Regions from separate parts of the Stenotrophomonas genospecies 3 genome, predicted to be linked through region 1. Evidence: riboswitches for the same ligand, from Rfam matches in the RefSeq annotation. Region 1 holds a riboswitch; the other holds the start of a gene.
What was found. Region 1 has a riboswitch for glycine ahead of gcvP (aminomethyl-transferring glycine dehydrogenase). Riboswitches for the same ligand answer to the same signal wherever they lie in the genome.

Region 1 (9,379 bases):
CCTCTGCGGGCGCCGGGCGCCGCCCGGCCGACTTCCGCCACTTGCGGTGGCGGCGACGGCCCACTAGCCTTCGGCCGTCGTTCACCACCCAAGGACCTCCCGTGAAACACCGTCATCTCCTGCTGGCCTCGGCTGTCGCCGCCGCCACGCTGGCCCTGGCCGCCTGCAAGAAGGAAGCTGCGCCAGGCACCGATAGCGCCAGCAGCAGCGCCCCGGCCGGCGAAACCGCCGACCAGTTCGTGGCCCGCATCAATGCCGAATTCAAGGCCGCCTACCCGGAGATGACCTCGGCGCAGTGGCTGTCCTCCACCTACATCAACAGTGATTCGGAACGCATCGCGGCCAAGGCCAACGAGCGCTCGCTGACCCAGCTCAACAGCTGGATCGAACAGGCCGCCAAGTTCGACGGCAAGCCGATGAGCGAGGACAGCAAGCGCGCGATCCACCTGCTGAAGCTGATGTCCTCGATGCCGGCACCGCGTGACCCGGCCAAGCTGGCCGAGCTGACCCAGATCGCCACCCGCATGGAAGGCAGCTACGGTGCCGGCAAGTACTGCACCGATGCCAACGATCCCAACTCCTGCCGCCAGCTGGGCGAGCTGGAGCAGGTGCTGGCACGCAGCCGCGACTACGACAAGCAGCTCGACGCCTGGCAGGGCTGGCACAGCACCACCAGGAGCATGCGCGGCGACTACCAGAAGTTCGTCGGCCTGGTGAATGAAGGCGCCAAGGGCATGGGCTTCACCGATGCCGGCCAGATGTGGCGCAGCGGCTACGACATGCCGCCGGAGCAGATCGGCCCGGAAACCGATCGCCTGTGGGAGCAGGTCAAGCCGATGTACGAGCAGCTGCACTGCTATGCACGCGGCAAGCTGGACAAGACCTACGGCAAGGACAAGGCCGAAGTGGGCAACGGCCTGATCGCCGCGCACCTGCTCGGCAACATGTGGCAGCAGGACTGGTCGAATTTGTGGGACCAGCTGGAGCCGTATCCGGGTGCCGGTAGCCTGGACATCACTGCAGCGCTTGAAAAGCAGTACCAGACCAACCTGAGCGCGGCGCTGGCCAAGGCCGGCAAGGATGCCAACGTAGCGGCGCAGTACAAGGCACAGCGCGAAGCCGAACTGCGTACCGCCAGGCAGATGACCGAGCGCGCCCAGGACTTCTACGTGTCGCTGGGCATGCCGTCGCTGCCGCAGTCGTATTGGGAAAAGACCCAGTTCATCAAGCCCGACGATCGCGACGTGGTCTGCCACGCCAGCGCCTGGGACATGAACATGGAAGGCGACGTGCGCACCAAGATGTGCATCAAGCCGAACGAAGAGAACTTCACCACCATCTACCACGAGCTGGGCCACATCTATTACGACCTGGCCTACAACCCGCTGCCGCCGCTGTTCCAGGGCGGTGCCAACGATGGCTTCCATGAAGCGATCGGCGACACCATCGTGCTGGCGATGACGCCCAAGTACCTCAGCTCGATCGGCCTGGTTGATGCGCCGACCGAAAGCCGCGAAGCGGTCATCAACAACCAGATGCGCATGGCGCTGTCGGGCGTGTCGTTCCTGCCGTTCGGGCTGATGATCGACCGCTGGCGCTGGGGCGTGTTCGATGGCTCGATCACCGCCGACAACTACAACAAGGCGTGGTGGGACCTGAAGGCCAAGTACCAGGGCGTGGCGCCGGCCAGCACCCGTGGCGAAGAGTTCTTCGATCCGGGCGCGAAGTACCACGTGCCGGGCAACACCCCGTACACCCGCTACTTCCTGGCGCGCATCCTGCAGTTCCAGTTCTACAAGGGCCTGTGCGACGCGTCCGGCTACAAGGGCCCGCTGCATGAGTGCACCTTCTACGGCAACAAGGAAGCCGGCCAGAAGTACTGGGCGATGCTGAGCAAGGGTGCCAGCCAGCCGTGGCAGGCCACGCTGAAGGAGCTGACCGGCACCGACAAGCTCGATGCCGGCCCGATGATCGAGTACTTCACCCCGGTCAACGAGTGGCTGAAGCAGCAGAACGAAGGCCAGATGTGTGGCTGGCAGGCCAACGCGGCCCCGGCGGCGAAATGAGAAAAGGGGCGGGTCCGCAAGGATCCGCCCCTTTCCGGTAGTGCCGGCCGCTGGCCGGCAACTGCACGGTGGACATCTGTCTGGCAGCCGGCCAGCGGCCGGCTCTACCGAAACAGCAATCAAACGAAGGCCAGATGTGCGGCTGGCAGGCCAACGCGGCCCCGGCGGCGAATTGAGAAAAGGGGCGGGTCCGCGAGGATCCGCCCCTTTCCGGTAGTGCCGGCCGCTGGCCGGCAACTACGCGATGAAGGCCCAACGGTCAGCCGGCCAGCGGCCGGCTCTACCGAAACAGCAATCAAACGAAGGCCAGATGTGTGGCTGGCAGGCCAACGCGGCCCCGGCGGCGAAATGAGAAAAGGGGCGGGTCCGCGAGGATCCGCCCCTTTCCGGTACTGCCGGCCGCTGGCCGGCAACTGCACGGTGGACATCTGTCTGGCAGCCGGCCAGCGGCCGGCTCTACCGAAAGGCCTGTCAGCTGTTCTTCTTCGCGGCCATCGCTGCGGCCAGCTCGGCCTTGAATTCCTCGAAGGTCTGGCCCTTCTCCTTCGCTTCGGCCTGCGCGGCATCGCGCAGCGCATCGGAGTACATCAGGCGAACCGGCGTGCCGTTGCGCTCGTGCAGTTCACCGGCCTGCATGATCAGCGCCAGCACCTGCGCAGCGCTCTCGCTGTGGCCAGCGATGCGGCCGTCCATGCCCAGCACCCATTCGCCGTCACGGCGCACGACACCGGCCAGCAGGGTGCGCTGCGCATCGCGCAGCTCGGCATGCGGTTCCACCGGCGATGCCTGCGCGGCGGCCTTGTTGGCGGCCTGCTTTTCCTGGCGACGGCGCTGGTCGCGGCGGGTCTTGGAACTGGTGGACATGGTGCGGTACCGCTGCGAAGGGGGGCGCAAGGATAGCGCACCCCGCCCGCAGCGCTGCTTCACGCGTGCTCGATCCAGTATGGTCAGTCCAGCACCTTGCCGTGCCGCCAGTAGCCCATGAAGGTGATCGCGCGGCGGTCCAGCCCGCAATCGCGCACCAGGTGGCGGCGGATCGCCATCACCGCCCCCGCCTCGCCCGCCACCCAGGCGTACAGCGGCCCGGCCACGCAGGTGTCGGCCTGCTCCCAGAGGATCTGCGTATCGACGTCGATCTCCTCCAGCGCATCGCCAGCAGCCACGCTTGAGGTCGCTGACAGCCGTTCCTGGACCGCCTGCAGCAGCGGCTGGCCATAGGCGGCCTGCCCACGCGGCAACCACACCAGCTCGGCTGTGCCCGGCGCTTTCAACGGCACCGCATCGCCGGCCTGGGCCACTTCCAGCAATGCCAGCGTGCGCGGCGGATCAGGCATGTCCGCCAGCTCTTCGAGGATGCCCGCCACCGCAGGCAACGCCGTTTCATCGGCCACCAGCAGTACCTGGCCGACACCGGCTGGCGGCTTCCACTCCCAGCCTTCGCTGCTCTCGGCACAGTCGGCATCGGGGGCCAGCAACACCACGCGGTCTCCCGGCCGTGCATGCATGGCCCAGCGCGAAGCGGGTCCGGTCACCCCGTGGATGACGAAATCGACGTCGACCTCGCCCTGCTCCGCACGCAGCTGGCGGATGGTGTAGGTGCGCATCGGCGGGCGCTGATCGTCCGGCAGCGCCCGGTAGCGCGGGTACCAGTCCTCGCCGCTGGGGACCTGCGGCAGGTCCTGGCCGGGCAAGGGGAAGAACACCTTGATCCGCTGGTCCGGGCCTTCGGTCTTCATCCGCGCCACGTCGGCGCCAGTGAATACCATGCGGTCCAGGGAAGGGGAGAGAACGCGGCGCTCCTTCAGCGCCACCTCGAACAGGCGGTAGGTCTGCTGCGCAGCCATGGGGGAACCTCATGCAACGACATCGGATTGGCTGGCTGTCGTGCATCCACGCACCGGCTGGCTGGAATGCCCAGCCTAGTCCGGTTGTCCGCGGTTGCAAGGATGTGCCGGCATCCCCGTCCGCCCTACCCCTGCACGCTGCTCAGTGACCCGTGCAGACTGCCTGCGCCGCGCGTTCACGCTGGTGTTCCCAGTACCAGAACACGAAACCAGCACCGAAGAACGCCGCCTGGCCCAACGCCAGGTGCAGCGGGCTGGCGCTGAGCAGCGGCGACACCACGCCGGCCACCACGGTGCTGATCATCAGCTGCACGAACGCCTGCAGCGACGAGGCCAGGCCGCGCTGGTGCGGGTACATGTCCAGCACCGCCAGCGCCAGGATCGGGAAGATCAGCGCCATGCCCATGCCGCCCAGGAAGATCGGCAGCACCGCCCACGGCAGCACGAACTGCGGGGCCAGCGCCACGTAGCCGACGTTCAACAGCACCGACAGCGCACACAGGCCGAAACCGATGGCGACCTGGCGGGTAGGCGTGGTGTGCCCGGCCATGCGCCCGGACAGGAACGAGCCGGTGGTCATGCCGCCGATGGTGGGGATGAACAGCCAGGCGAAGCCGCCCTCGCCCAGATGCAGGTGCTGCATCACGAACACCGGCGCCGAGGAGATGTACAGGAAGATGCCACCGAAGCCGATGCTGCCGGCCAGCGCCAGGCGCAGGAAGCGCGGGTTGAAGCCGATGCGCAGGTAATCACGCATCAACGTGCGCGGCGACAACGGCACGCGCGCTTCAACCGGATGGGTCTCCGGCAGGTAGCGTGCAGTGGCCGCCAGCAGGACCAGCCCGAACACCACCAGGAACCAGAAGATCAGCGGCCAGCCGGCGCCACTGAGCAGGATCCAGCCACCGATGATCGGTGCGATGGCCGGGGCGATGCCGAACAGCATCGACACCTGGCTCATCAGGCGCTGCGCGTCGTGGCCATGGTAGAGATCGCGGATCACCGCGCGGCCAACGATCATGCCGACACCCGCCGACAGGCCCTGCAGCGCGCGGAACGCCAGCAGCGTGGTCAGGTCGGTGGACAGCGCGCAGCCGACCGAGGCGCCGACGAACACCACCAGGCCGCCGAGGATCACCCGCTTGCGGCCCCAGGCATCGGACAGCGGGCCGTGCGCCAGGCTCATCAGGCCGTAGAACAGCAGGTACACGCTGATGGTCTGCTGCACCGCCACTTCGTCCACCGCCAGGCGCTGGGCCAGCTGCGGGAACGCCGGGAAGATGGTGTCGATCGAGAACGGACCGAACATGGCCAGACCGGCGAGCAGCAGGGCCATGCGGCGGGTGGAGGGAGCAACAGCGGCGGTCATGGGGAAGGCGTCCGGCAGGGCCATGCGCGGCACGCACGGCGGGCGCCGGTCCCCTTCTGCAGGGACGGCGCCAGATGAATTCGGGTATCCGCCCATCATAGGTGGGGATTGCGCCCGATGCCATGCAGCGGTGCACAAAACGCACGACCGGGCCATCGGCCATTCAGGCGCGGCGGCCATGCCTGGAGGCGGCCGGCGGGCCCGCAACGGGCTATAATCAGCGGGCAACACGGTGGGAGAAGCGGAACACCGCTGCCGAAGGCGCAACGCCCGTAATCGCTCAGGCCCGATACCACCCGTAACAGAACTCTGGAGAGACCGGTTCGATCCGGCGCCGAAGGGGCACGAAGCTGCGGTCCGCCGCGCTTTTAAACTCTCAGGCAAAAGGACAGAGGGGCGCCCCGCAGACCGCCGACCGGCGGCTTGTGCCCGTGCGTGTGCCCTTTCCTGACGGATCCTTCGCCATGTCCCAGAACACCCCTTCCCTGCGTGAGCTCGAGCACCACAATGCGTTCGTCGAGCGCCACATCGGCCCCAACGACGCCGAGATCGCGCAGATGCTCGACGTCGTCGGCCACGCGTCGCTGGATGCGATGACCGATGCCATCGTGCCGGCCAAGATCAAGTCGCCGGCGCCGCTGGCGCTGCCGGAGTCGATGACCGAAGTGCAGGCACTGGCGAAGATCCGTGCGATCGCCGACAAGAACACCGTGCTGCGCAGCTTCATCGGCCAGGGCTACTACGGTACCCACACGCCGAACGTGATCCTGCGCAACATCCTGGAAAACCCGGCCTGGTACACCGCCTACACCCCGTACCAGGCGGAAATCTCGCAGGGCCGCATGGAAGCGCTGATCAACTTCCAGACCCTGTGCGCCGACCTCACCGGCATGGAAATCGCCAACGCCTCGCTGCTGGACGAAGCCACTGCCGCCGCCGAAGCGATGACCCTGGCCAAGCGTTCGGCCAAGTCGAAGTCGGACACCTTCTTCGTGCACGACGCCGTGCACCCGCAGACGCTGGAACTGCTGCGTACCCGCGCCGAGCCCATGGGCATCGTGCTGCGCGTCGGCACCCCGGCCGAAGCGCTGGAAGCGGAAGCCTTCGGCCTGCTGTTGCAGTACCCGGACACCTTCGGCCAGGTCGGCGACTACAAGGCGCTGGTCGATGCCGTGCACGCACGCGGGGGCCTGGTGGCCGTGGCCACCGACCTGCTGGCCCTGACCCTGCTGGCCGCGCCCGGCGAATGGGGCGCGGACATCGTGGTCGGCAACAGCCAGCGTTTCGGCGTGCCGTTCGGCTTTGGCGGCCCGCACGCCGCGTTCATGGCCTGCCGTGACGCCTACAAGCGTTCGATGCCGGGCCGCCTGATCGGCGTCTCGGTCGATGCCCAGGGCAACCCGGCCTACCGCCTGACCCTGCAGACCCGCGAGCAGCACATCCGTCGCGAGAAGGCCACCTCCAACATCTGTACTGCACAGGTGCTGCTGGCGGTGATGGCGTCGATGTACGCCGTCTACCACGGCCCGGAAGGCCTGACCCGCATTGCCCGCCGCACCCATCGCCTGGCCTCGATCCTGGCCGCAGCGCTGCGCAATGCAGGCGTGCAGGTCGGTGGCGACTTCTTCGACACCCTGCATGTCACCGGCGTGCACGCCGATGAGATCCACGCCAAGGCCCGCGCCGCCGGCTACAACCTGCGCGCGATCGACAGCGACTCGGTCGGCATCAGCCTGGACGAAACCACCACCCGCGCCGACATCGTGGCCGTGGCTGCCGTGTTCGGTGCCACGCTGGACGTCGACGCGCTGGATGCCAGCACCGCCGATGCCCTGCCGGCCGGCCTGCTGCGCCAGTCCGCATTCCTGACCCACCCGGTGTTCAACACCCACCACAGCGAGCACGAACTGCTGCGCTACCTGCGTTCGCTGGCCGACAAGGACCTGGCAATGGACCGCACGATGATCCCGCTGGGCTCGTGCACCATGAAGCTCAACGCCACCGCCGAGATGATCCCGGTGACCTGGCCGGAGTTCTCGCAGATCCACCCGCTGGTGCCGGCCGACCAGGCGCTGGGCTACAAGGAACTGATCGACACGCTGGAAGCGATGCTGGTCGAATGCACCGGCTACGACGCGGTCAGCCTGCAGCCGAACTCCGGCGCGCAGGGCGAGTACGCCGGCCTGCTGGCGATCCGCGCCTACCACCGCTCGCGCGGTGAGGAACATCGCGATATCTGCCTGATTCCGGACTCGGCGCACGGCACCAACCCGGCCTCGGCACAGATGTGCGGCATGAAGGTGGTGGTGACCAAGACCGATGCCAACGGCAACGTCGACGTCGAGGACATCCGCCTCAACGCCGAGAAGTACAGCGACCGCCTGGCCGCGATCATGATGACCTACCCGTCCACGCACGGCGTGTTCGAGGAGGAGGTGGTGGAGATCTGCGAGATCATCCACAAGCACGGCGGCCAGGTGTACACCGACGGTGCCAACATGAACGCCCTGGTCGGCGTGGCCAAGCCGGGCAAGTGGGGTTCGGATGTTTCGCACCTGAACCTGCACAAGACCTTCTGCATCCCGCACGGTGGTGGCGGCCCGGGCGTCGGCCCGTGCGCGGTCAAGGAGCACCTGGCCCCGTTCCTGCCGGGCAAGCTGGGTGACAACGGCCCGGTCGGCATGGTCAGCGCTGCCAGCTTCGGCAGCGCCTCGATTCTGCCGATCAGCTGGATGTACATCGCGATGATGGGCCGCGACGGCCTGCGCAAGGCCACCCAGGTCGCGCAGCTCAACGCCAACTACATCGCCAAGCGCCTGGCCCCGCACTTCAAGACCCTCTACACCGGCCGCAACGGCCTGGTGGCACACGAGTGCATCCTGGACGTGCGCCCGCTGGAGAAGACCAGCGGCATCGGCGCCGAGGACGTGGCCAAGCGCCTGATCGACTTCGGCTTCCACGCCCCGACCCTGAGCTTCCCGGTGGCCGGCACGCTGATGGTCGAGCCGACCGAGAGCGAGTCGCTGCACGAGCTGGATCGCTTCATCGACGCGATGATCCAGATCCGCGAAGAGATCACCGCGATAGAAGACGGCCGCCTGGACCGCGAAGACAACCCGCTGAAGAACGCACCGCACACTGCCACCGCGGTGACCGCGAGCGAGTGGACCCACGCCTACCCGCGCGAACTGGCCGCCTTCCCGCTGGCCAGCCTGAAGCAGAGCAAGTACTGGCCGCCGGTGGCCCGTGTCGACAATGTGTACGGCGACAAGAACGTGATGTGCGCCTGCATCCCGGTCGATGCCTACAAGGATGATGAAGTCGAGGCTTGATTCCTCGCTGCATCGGTAAACAGAACGGCCCGCGCAAGCGGGCCGTTTTCATAAGCGCGTGTGGACCAAGGTCCACACCCACAAACATCCGATCACGGATCCGGCATCTGCCCCAGGCTCAACTGCCACGAGACACCGAAGCGGTCCTGCACCCAGCCGTAGCGGTTGCTGAAATCGTAGTCACCCACCGGCATCAACCAATGGCCGCCCTCACCCAGCACGCGTGCGGCACGCTCGAACTGCTCGGCGCCGGAGCACTCCACGAACAGCGAGATCGACGGTGAGAAGGTGAAATCGTGCACGTCCAGGCTGTCAAAGCACAGGTAGTGGGTGCCACCGAGCAGGAAGATGGCCTGTCGGACCTGCCCGGGCACGCCGGCACCGGCGCCGTCCGGATGGCGCTGCATTGCCAGCAGGCGGAAATCGGCGAAGGCCTCGGCGTACAGGGCCAGGGCGGCCTCGGCCTGGCCGGTAAACATCAGGAAGGGGCGACTGCGCAGCATGCGGTACTCCCGGTCGACGGGCCGATGACGGCCCACACGATCAGGATGGCACGGCAGATGTGCAGCCCCCGTGGTAGTGCCGGCCGCTGGCCGGCAGCTTCAGTCACGCCTCGCGCATGCGCCGCGCGATGGCGCTGCCGGCGGCGATCGTGGCGGTCAGCGCCACCATCGACAGGAACTGCAGGCGGGTGTGCGCTTCGCTCAGCAGCAGGCCGAAGATCAGTGCCAGGATCGCCAGCGCACAGACGGTCAGCCACGGGAAGCC
Region 2 (9,379 bases), on a different contig from region 1:
GAGCGAGAAGCCCATCAGCGCGATCAGCGCCAGCGTACCGAACAGCACCACCGGAATCGCCACGCTGGGCACCAGTGCAGCACGCCAGTGGCCGAGGAAGGCCAGCACCACCAGCACCACCAGTACGATCGCCAGCACCAGGGTGAGCTCTGCCTCATGCAGGGTGGCGCGGATTACCGGCGAGCGGTCCATCACCAGCCGCATGTCCACGCCGGAGGGCAGCAGTGCATGCAGCTGGGGCAGCTGGGCCTGGATGGCATCGACGGTGGCGATGATGTTGGCGCCGGGTTGGCGGCTGACGATCAGCAGCACGGCCGGGCGTTCGTTGTGGAAGCCGCTGGCGTAACGGTCTTCCACGCCATCGGCAACGGCGGCGACATCGCCCAGCCGCAGCGTGCGGTCGTCGCTCACCTTCAGAGCCAGTTCGCGGTACTGCGCGGCCTGGCGCAGCTGCAGCGGCGCTTCCAGCTGCCACTGCTGGCGGTCATCGCCCACGGCACCCAGCGGGCGCATGGCGTTGGCGCGGCCGATGGCCTGGGCCACGTCCTCCAGCGCCAGGCCTGCATGGTTCAGTGCATTCGGGTCCAGCGATACACGCACGGCGGGCAAGGCGCTGCCGCCCACCTGCACTTCGCCCACGCCCGGTACCTGCGACAGCTTCTGCGCCAGCACGGTGGAGGCCAGGTCATACAGCTGGCCTGGCGAACGCGTGTCCGAGGTCAGTGCCAGCGCCAGGATCGGTGCCTGTGAGGGATTGACCTTGCGGTACTGCGGCATGCCGGGCATGCCACTGGGCAACTGCCCGCGTGCAAGATTGATGGCGGCCTGCACTTCACGCGCTGCCTCATCGATGTCGCGGCCGAGTACGAACTTCAGTTCGATCTGGGTCTGGCCCTGGGTGCTGGCCGAGTCGATGCGTGAGATGCCGGGCAGGCTGCCCAGTGCGCGCTCCAGCGGCGTGGCGACGGTGGCTGCCATCGACTCGGGCGAGGCGCCGGGCAGGCTGGCACTGACTTCAATGGCGGGGTAATCGACCTGTGGCAGCGGCGCCACCGGCAACAGGCGCAATGCCAGCAGGCCGGCCAGCACCAGCGCCACCGCCAGCAGGATCGTCGCTACTGGGCGCTGCACGCAGGCCTGCGCCAGGCGCGCGATGGGGGTCACGCGCGCGCCTCGTCAACGGCCACCGGGGACGTCGCACGGCCTCGCTGCAGGCGATCAAAGGCCAGGTAGATCACCGGCGTGGTGAACAGGGTCAGTACCTGGCTGACCAGCAGCCCCCCCACCATCACCCAGCCGAGTGGCTGCCGCAGCTCTGCGCCGGAACCACTGGCCAGCATCAGCGGCACTGCGCCGAACAGCGCGGCCAGCGTGGTCATCAGGATCGGCCGGAAACGCAGCAGCGCGGCCTGATGGATCGCCTCGCGCGGTGACATGCCGCGTGTGCGCTGCGCGTCCAGCGCGAAGTCGATCATCATGATCGCGTTCTTCTTCACCAGGCCGATCAGCAGCACGATGCCGATCACCGCGATCAGGTCCAGGCTGCGTCCGCTTACCCACAGCGCAGCCAGCGCACCGACGGTGGCCGAGGGCAGGGTGGAGAGGATGGTGATGGGGTGGATGAAGCTCTCGTAGAGCACGCCCAGCACGATGTACATCACCACCACCGCGGCCAGGATCAGCCACAGTGTGGACGACAGCGAGCTGCTGAAGGCCGCTGCGGCACCCTGCAGGCGAAGTTCGATGCTCTGCGGCAGGTTCACCTGTGCGCGCGCGGCGTGCACAGCCTCCACCGCTTCGCCCAGCGAAGCGCCCGGGGCAAGGTTGAACGACAGCGTGGCCGCCGGGAACTGGCCCACGTGATTGCGTAGCAGTGCGGACGGACCCACCTCTACCCGCGCCACCGCACCCAGCGGCACGGTCTGCCCACTGCTGCTGCGCACACGCAGGCCCGTGATCGCCTCCGGCCCGGGCTGTCGTGAAGGATCGGCCTCCAGCACCACCCGGTACTGGCTGGCCTGGGTGAAGATGGTCGAAATCTGGCGCTGCCCATAGGCGTCGTACAGCGCATCGGCTACTGCTTCCACGCTTACGCCCAGGCGCGCCGCCGCATCGCGGTCGATCGCCACGCGCGCCTGCCGGCCCTGCATCTGCAGATCGCTGGCGACATCGCGCAGTGCAGGTTGCTGGCGTAGCGCCTGCAGCAGCTTCGGGGTCCAGCGTTCCAGTGTTTCAAGATCCGGCGTGGTCAGGGTGAACTGGTACTGGGTGCGGCTGATGCGGTCTTCGATGCCCAGCTCCTGCACCGGCTGCAGGTACAGGGTGATGCCGGGGATACTCGATACGCGCTGTTGCAGGCGCGCCATCACCACGGCGGCGCCGTCGCGGTCGCCGTGCGGTTTCAACTCGATCAGCAGGCGGCCGGTATTGAGCGTGGCGTTGTTGCCGTCCACGCCGATGTAGGACGAGACGCTGGCCACCGCCTCGTCGGCTTCGATGGCCGCCGCCAGCGCCTGCTGGCGCTGGCGCATGGCCTGGAATGAGATCGCCTGCGGCGCTTCGCTGATGCCCTGCACCAGGCCGGCATCCTGCACCGGGAAGAAACCCTTGGGCACGGCGAAGTACAGCGCCACGGTCAGTGCGAGGGTGGCAACGGTGGCCAGCAACATCAGCGGCTGGCGCTGCAGCACCCAGCGCAGCTGGCGGTCGTAGAGGCTGATGACGCGGTCGAAGACATCGGGCGCATGTGCAGTCTTCGCGTGCGGCTTCAGGAACCGCGCGCACAGCATCGGCGTCAGCGTCAGCGAGACCACCAGCGAAATGCTGATGGCTACCGCCAGTGTCACTGCGAACTCATGGAACAGTGCACCCACCAGGTCGGCCATGAACAGCAGCGGGATCAGCACCGCGATCAGCGAAACAGTCAGCGACACCAGGGTGAAGCCGATCTCGGCTGCGCCTTTCAGCGCTGCATCGCGGGGGCTTTCGCCTTCCTCCAGATGGCGGGCGATGTTCTCCAGCATCACGATGGCGTCGTCCACCACGAAGCCGGTGGCGATGGTCAGCGCCATCAGCGTGAGGTTGTTGAGCGAATAGCCGGCCAGCAGCATCACCGCGAAGGTGCCGATGAGCGACAGCGGCACCGCGACGCTGGGAATGAGCGTGGCCGGCAGATTGCGCAGGAACACCCAGGTGACCAGCACCACCAGGCCGATGGCCAGTACCAGTTCTTTCTGCACGCCGCGCACCGACGCGCGGATCGATTCGGTGCGGTCGCTCAGTACATTCATCTGCACGCCGGCGGGCAGCGTGGCCTGCAGCTGCGGCAGCAGCGTACGCACCTGCTCGACCACGGCGATCACGTTGGCGCCGGGCTGGCGCTGGATGTTCACCAGCACTGCCGGCGTGGTACCGCTCCACGCAGCCAACTGGCGGTTCTCGGCGCCATCGGTAATGGTGGCTACATCGCCCAGCCGCAGCGGCGCGCCGTCGCGCCAGGCCAGTATCAGGGCACGGTACTCATCCACGCTGCGCATCTGATCGTTGGCATCGAGCATCACCGCGCGGATCGGGCCATCGAAACTGCCCTTGGGCAGGTTGACGTTGGCGGCGGCGATGGCGGTGCGGATGTGGTCCATGCCCAGGTTGTTGGCGGCCAGCGCCGCTGGATTGACCTGGATGCGCACCGCCGGGCGCTGGCCACCGGCCAGGCTGACCAGGCCGACGCCGGGCAACTGCGCCAGGCGCTGGGCGATGCGCGTATCCACCAGATCGTGCACCTGCGGCAGCGACAGGCCTTGCGAGGTCACCGCCAAGGTCAGGATGGGGGTGTCGGCCGGGTTGACCTTGCGGTACACCGGCGGCACCGGCAGGTCCCCGGGCAGGAAGCTGCCCGCCGCGTTGATGGCGGCCTGCACGTCCTGCTCGGCCACACCCAGCGACACCTCCAGCCCGAACTGCAGGGTAATGACCGAGGCGCCACCGGAACTGGTCGACGACAGTTGTTTCAGGCCGGGAATCTGGCCGAGCTGGCGCTCCAGCGGTGCGGTGATGGTGCGTGTGGTCAGTTCGGGGCTGGCCCCCGGATACAGCGTGGTGATCTGGATGATCGGGTAATCGACCTGCGGCAGCGCCGCCACCGGCAGCAGGCGATAGGCCAGCACGCCGGACAGCAGCAGCGCCACCATCAGGAGAGTCGTTGCGACCGGGCGCAGGATGAACGGGCGCGAGAGGTTCATGCGCCGGCCTTGGTCGCGGCCTCCTCGGTGATGATCTCCACCGCCGTGCCGTCTTCCAGCCCGTCGATGCCTTCGATCACCACCTTGTCCCCTGCGGCCAGCCCGGAGCGCACGGCCACGCGTCCATCATCGGCTGGACCGAGCACCACGGTGCGGCGTTGTGCCTTGCTGTCCTTGTCGACGATATGCACGTAGTTGCCCTGGCTGCCGAACTGCACGGCGGCATCGGGAATCAGCAGCGCGGGCTGCTCGCCCAGCTGCAGGCGGACGTTGACGAACTGGTTGGGGAACAGCGCCAGATCGTGGTTGTCGAAGTGCGCACGCAGTTTCAACGTGCCGGTGGTGGTATCGATGCGGTTGTCGACGCTGGACAGCGAGCCGCGGGCCAGCTGCCGGCGTTCTTCGCGGTCCCAGGTTTCCACCGCCAGTGCCGGTTGCGCCTGCACGGCATCGAGCAGCGCAGGCAGCTCGGGTTCGGGCACGGTGAACAGCACGCTGATCGGCGCGGTCTGCGCCAGCGTCACCAGGCCTTCGGCATCGCTGGCGCGCACCAGGTTGCCCACGTCCAAACGGCGCAGCCCGACGCGGCCACTGACCGGCGCGGTGATGCGGGTGTACTGCAGCTGCAGGCGCGCTTCATCAACAGACGCCTGATCGCTGAGGCGGCGGCCCTGCAGCTGGCGCACCTTGCTCTGCTGGTCGCTCAGTTCCTGCCCGGACACGTAGTTCTGCTTCTGCAGTTCGCGGTAGCGCTGCAGCTGGCGCTCAGCGTTTTCCAGCTCGGCCAGATTCTGCTGCTGGGTACCCTGCGCCTGTGCCAGCTTCACTTCATACGGGCGCGGGTCGATCTGCGCCAGCAGATCGCCGGCCTTCACCTGCTGGCCTTCCTGGAAATGCAGCCGTAGCAGTTCGCCATCCACGCGGCTGCGTACCACCACGCTGTGCAGCGGGGTGACCGTACCGACCGCCTTCAGGCGCAGCACCAGCGGCTCGGCGCTGGCGCGTGCCACGCGTACCGGCACCGTTTTGCCCGGCGCATCGTCGCTGCTGCCGGCACCATTCCGGGGCCACAGCCACCACGCCAGAACGGCGACGAGGGCGATGGCCAGCACCGCCCATAACAGGCGGGCACGACGGAAGCGGGAATTTTCGGCGACAGACATGGGGCATCCTGCGCCCTGCGCGCGCAGGGACATGCGGGCCCGTCGGCGCGTTCACGGCACCACGGGCAGCGGGGAGGGAGTTGTCTGGCGGGGCCGCGGGCGCGGCGTGGCTGGATGCCGTCGCGGCAGCGACGGGGTGACAATGGTAGCCAATCACCCCGGCCAATGCCGTATGACCATGGTCATGCAACGCATTCGGTAGTGCCGGCCGCTGGCCGGCAACCTGCCGGAATCTGCGGGCGTGTGCCGTGTTGCCGGCCAGCGGCCGACACTACCGACAAACAATCAATGCACTTCGTCGTGATAGACGAACTTCGGCATTTCCCAGCGGTAGTGGATCGCCAGCAGGCGCAGCGCGAAGCCGCCGCCGAGGCAGCACAGGATCGCGGTGGCGTCGGCCACGCCCCAGTGCAGCAGCAACAGGTAGGCCGCGCCGGTCAGCAGCGCGATGATCGCGTACAGCTCCTTCTGGAAGATCAGCGGCACCTCGTTGCAGAGAATGTCGCGCAGCACGCCGCCGAAGGCGCCGGTCAGCATGCCGGCGATCAGCACGATCGGCATGGCATGGCCGGCCTCGCGCGCGATCGAACAGCCGATCAGGGTGAAGGCGATCAGGCCCAGGCCATCGAGCACCAGGAAGGTGCGGCGGAAGTGGTGCATCCAGCGTGCGACCCAGGTGGCGATCAGCGCCGCACACACGGTGAAGCCCAGGTACTCGGGATGCTTCACCCAGCCGAGCGGATAGTGACCGAGCAGGATGTCGCGCAGTGATCCGCCGCCGAGGGCGGTAACGCAGGCGATCATGACCACACCGAACAGGTCCATGCGGCGGCGGCCGGCGGACAGCGCGCCGGTCATGGCTTCGGCGGAAATGGCGATCAGGTAGATGATGGACAGCAGCATGGGACAGGCTCCGGGCGCGGTGGGGCCGGCCATGCGCGGCTACCGCCACTGCCTGCGCAATGACGGGATGACGATGACCGGTGCCGCTCCCGCTGTCCTTTTGCCTGAGAGTTCAGCGGCGTAGGCCGCGTGCCCCTTCGGCGGATCGTCCCGGGCGTGCCCGGTGACCTCTCTCCAGCTCGGCGAGTCGAATGCATGGTTGGTGGGATTCCAGCCCACCGGCCTGAGCGATCATGGGAGCCTGCGCCTTCGGCGGGCGCCAGCGCGGCGCCTCTCTCCTGCATTCGGGCGCCAGTATATCCGCTGCAGTGCAGCACGGCATAATCCGGGCATGGCCCCGTCCCTCCGCCCGTGGTTCCTGTACCTGCTCGAATGCCGCGATGGCAGCTATTACGCCGGCATCAGCACCGACGTGGACGCGCGCTTCGCCGCCCACCAGGCCGGCAAGGGCGCGCGCTACACCCGGGCCCGGCCGCCGCTGCGCGTGCTGGCCGTGCGCGAGTACCCGGACCGGGCCGCCGCCTCGCGGGCCGAGTGGCAGCTCAAGCAGCAGCCGCGCGAACGCAAGCTGGCCTGGCTGCAGGCCCCGGTCCTGTAGATCCACGCCATGCGTGGATGGTGTGCTGGGCCATGCCATCATCGCCACATCCATCGACACAGGAAGCGGTCCGATGAAATCCTGCTGGATGCTGATGTTGACGTTCTGTATCCCCCTGTCGGCCTGCGCCCAGACTCCGCCACCGCTGCAGCACGGGCAGATCGGCAGCGCCGCCGAACTGGCCGCACAGCGCGGCCCGGACACGCCCGAGCCCATCCACCTGCGCCGCGACCAGGTGCCGCCCGATCTGGTCGACCTGATCCCGCTGGCCGAAAAATGGGGCATCGGCGATGACCTGCTGCGCGATGAGATGCGGGAACATGCCACCGACGCGGAAAAGCGCGCGATAGCTGATGCGCTGAAGCATCGGCATGCGCGCATCTCCGCCTGGCTCGACAGTTTCCCGCAGGGCCAGCCGATGACCGACGAAGCGGCCGCGTTCCTGTACATGCAGCTGAGCGTCGACGAAATGGGCCTGATGCAGTAGATCCACGCCATGCGTGGATGCGGCTTGCCCATGCGATGATCGCCCCGCGCCCAGAGCCGGAGACCCGGATGTCCACGATTGCCCTGCTGTTCGCTCTTTCCGCAGCAACGAGCCCTGCCGCCGACCCGGCCACCATCGCGGCCATCGAAGCCACCTGCCACGATTACGTCGACGGCCAGCTGGAGGCCGACCCGCAGCGCGTCGCCCGCTCCCTGCACTCGGACCTGGCCAAGCGCGCGGTCCTCGGCGATACACCCGACGAACGCTTGGGCCTGCGCCGCATGTCGAAGGAAGAGCTGGTCTCGTTGACGAAGCAGGGCGCGCTGAAGACCCCGAAGGATCAATGGGACCGCCGCTGCACGGTGCTGGACGTGACCGGCAACGCGGCCTCGGTACGGCTGGAAACGCCGTGGTTCGTCGACTACTTCCACATGGGGCGCTTCGACCAGCGCTGGGTCATCGTCAACGCGCTGTGGTACCCGAAACCGAAGGCGCGGTAGAGCGATGCGTGCCGCAGGTAGAGCTTGGCTTTCAATTGCCGGTACTGCGAGAAAGGAAGACCTCTGCCGGGTTTGGTCGAAACGGCGAGTGCCCGGCGGCCTGATGAGGCAGTAGAGCCACGCCATGCGTGGCTGAGCTCCATGCGGCCTGCACAGACATTCATCCACGCATGGCGTGGATCTACTCCCAGGCAGAGAACCCGTGTCCGTCTTCGGCCCTAGCGCCTCGGTCGCCGGTCTTCCTGGTCATCACCGAAGATGATGCGCGCGCTGCGCTGGTAGCTCCAGTACGCCACGGCCCAGTTCAGCAGCACCACGATGCGGTTGCGGAAGCCGATCAGGAAGAACACGTGTGCGGCCAGCCAGAACCACCAGGCGAGGACGCCCGAGAGTTGCAGCCGGCCCAGGTGCACGATCGCGGCCATGCGGCCGATGGTGGCCAGGTTGCCGAAGTCGGCGTACTTGAACGGCCCCGGTGCGGCCTTGCCATGCAGACGCGCGCGGATCACCTCGGCCACGTACTTGCCCATCTGCTTGGCGGCGGGCGCGACGCCGGGCACCGGCTTGCCATTGGCTTGATTCAGTGCGGCCAGATCGCCGGCCACGAACAGCTCGGGGTGGTCGGGCAGGGTCAGGTCCGGCTGCACCTGCACGCGTCCAGCGCGGTCCAGTGGCACGTCCAGGGTGCGCGCCAGCGGTGAAGCGGCCACGCCGGCGGCCCAGACCACGGTGCGGGCCGGCACGAACTGATCGCCGAGCTTGAAGCCCTGGCTGTCGATGTCGCTCACCGGGGTACCGGTCAATACTTCCACGCCCAGTTTTTCCAGTTGCCGCCGTGCCTTCAGCGAAAGCACTTCCGGGAACGAAGACAGCACGCGCGGGCCGGCTTCGACCAGCCGCACCTTGGCGCTGGCCGGGTCGATATGGCGGAACTCGTTGCGCAGCGTATGCCGCGCGATTTCGGCCAGGGTGCCGGCCAGTTCAACACCGGTGGGGCCGCCGCCGACCACGGCGAAGCTCAACCACGCCGCTTTCTTCGCCGGGTCCGGCTCGGCCTCGGCGCGCTCGAACGCCAGCAGCAGCTTGCGGCGCAGTGCGATGGCATCGTCCAGCGTCTTCAGCCCGGGCGCATCATCGGCCCATTGGTCGTTGCCGAAGTAGGCGTGGGTGGCGCCGGTAGCCAGCAGCAGGCTGTCGTAGTCCAGCGTGCTGCCATCGGCCATGCGGATCTGCCGGGCCTGCTTGTCGATGGTCACCACTTCGCCGAGGCGGACTTCCACATTGCGCTGGTGGCCGAGGATGTGGCGCAGCGGCGCGGCGATGTCCGGCGCGGACAGGCCGGCGGTGGCCACCTGGTACAGCAGTGGCTGGAAGAGATGGTGGTTGCGGCGGTCGACCAGGGTGATGCGTATGCGCTCGCGGGCCAGGGCACGGGTGGCCCAGAGGCCGGCAAAACCGCCGCCGACAACGACCAGATGGGGAACGCGCTC

Region 2: linked by a shared signal. The riboswitch ahead of ACX9OT_RS02305 (trimeric intracellular cation channel family protein) and the one ahead of gcvP (aminomethyl-transferring glycine dehydrogenase) in region 1 are both predicted to bind glycine.

Annotation. Positions count from the first base shown of each region.
Region 1 covers NZ_JBTMUR010000006.1:132-9,510, forward strand. Annotated here, with positions in the region: gene ACX9OT_RS09440 (M2 family metallopeptidase) at 102-2,066, shown strand; gene ACX9OT_RS09445 (hypothetical protein) at 2,538-2,930, opposite strand; gene ACX9OT_RS09450 (siderophore-interacting protein) at 3,014-3,910, opposite strand; gene ACX9OT_RS09455 (multidrug effflux MFS transporter) at 4,053-5,279, opposite strand; glycine riboswitch at 5,579-5,681, shown strand; gene gcvP (aminomethyl-transferring glycine dehydrogenase) at 5,744-8,611, shown strand; gene ACX9OT_RS09465 (VOC family protein) at 8,704-9,114, opposite strand; gene ACX9OT_RS09470 (amino acid permease) at 9,218-9,379, opposite strand, start outside.
Region 2 covers NZ_JBTMUR010000001.1:506,668-516,046, reverse strand. Annotated here, with positions in the region: gene ACX9OT_RS02320 (efflux RND transporter permease subunit) at 1-1,164, opposite strand, end outside; gene ACX9OT_RS02315 (multidrug efflux RND transporter permease subunit) at 1,161-4,238, opposite strand; gene ACX9OT_RS02310 (MdtA/MuxA family multidrug efflux RND transporter periplasmic adaptor subunit) at 4,235-5,401, opposite strand; gene ACX9OT_RS02305 (trimeric intracellular cation channel family protein) at 5,687-6,304, opposite strand; glycine riboswitch at 6,389-6,492, opposite strand; glycine riboswitch at 6,506-6,595, opposite strand; gene ACX9OT_RS02300 (GIY-YIG nuclease family protein) at 6,636-6,902, shown strand; gene ACX9OT_RS02295 (hypothetical protein) at 6,997-7,389, shown strand; gene ACX9OT_RS02290 (nuclear transport factor 2 family protein) at 7,458-7,889, shown strand; gene ACX9OT_RS02285 (NAD(P)/FAD-dependent oxidoreductase) at 8,108-9,379, opposite strand, start outside.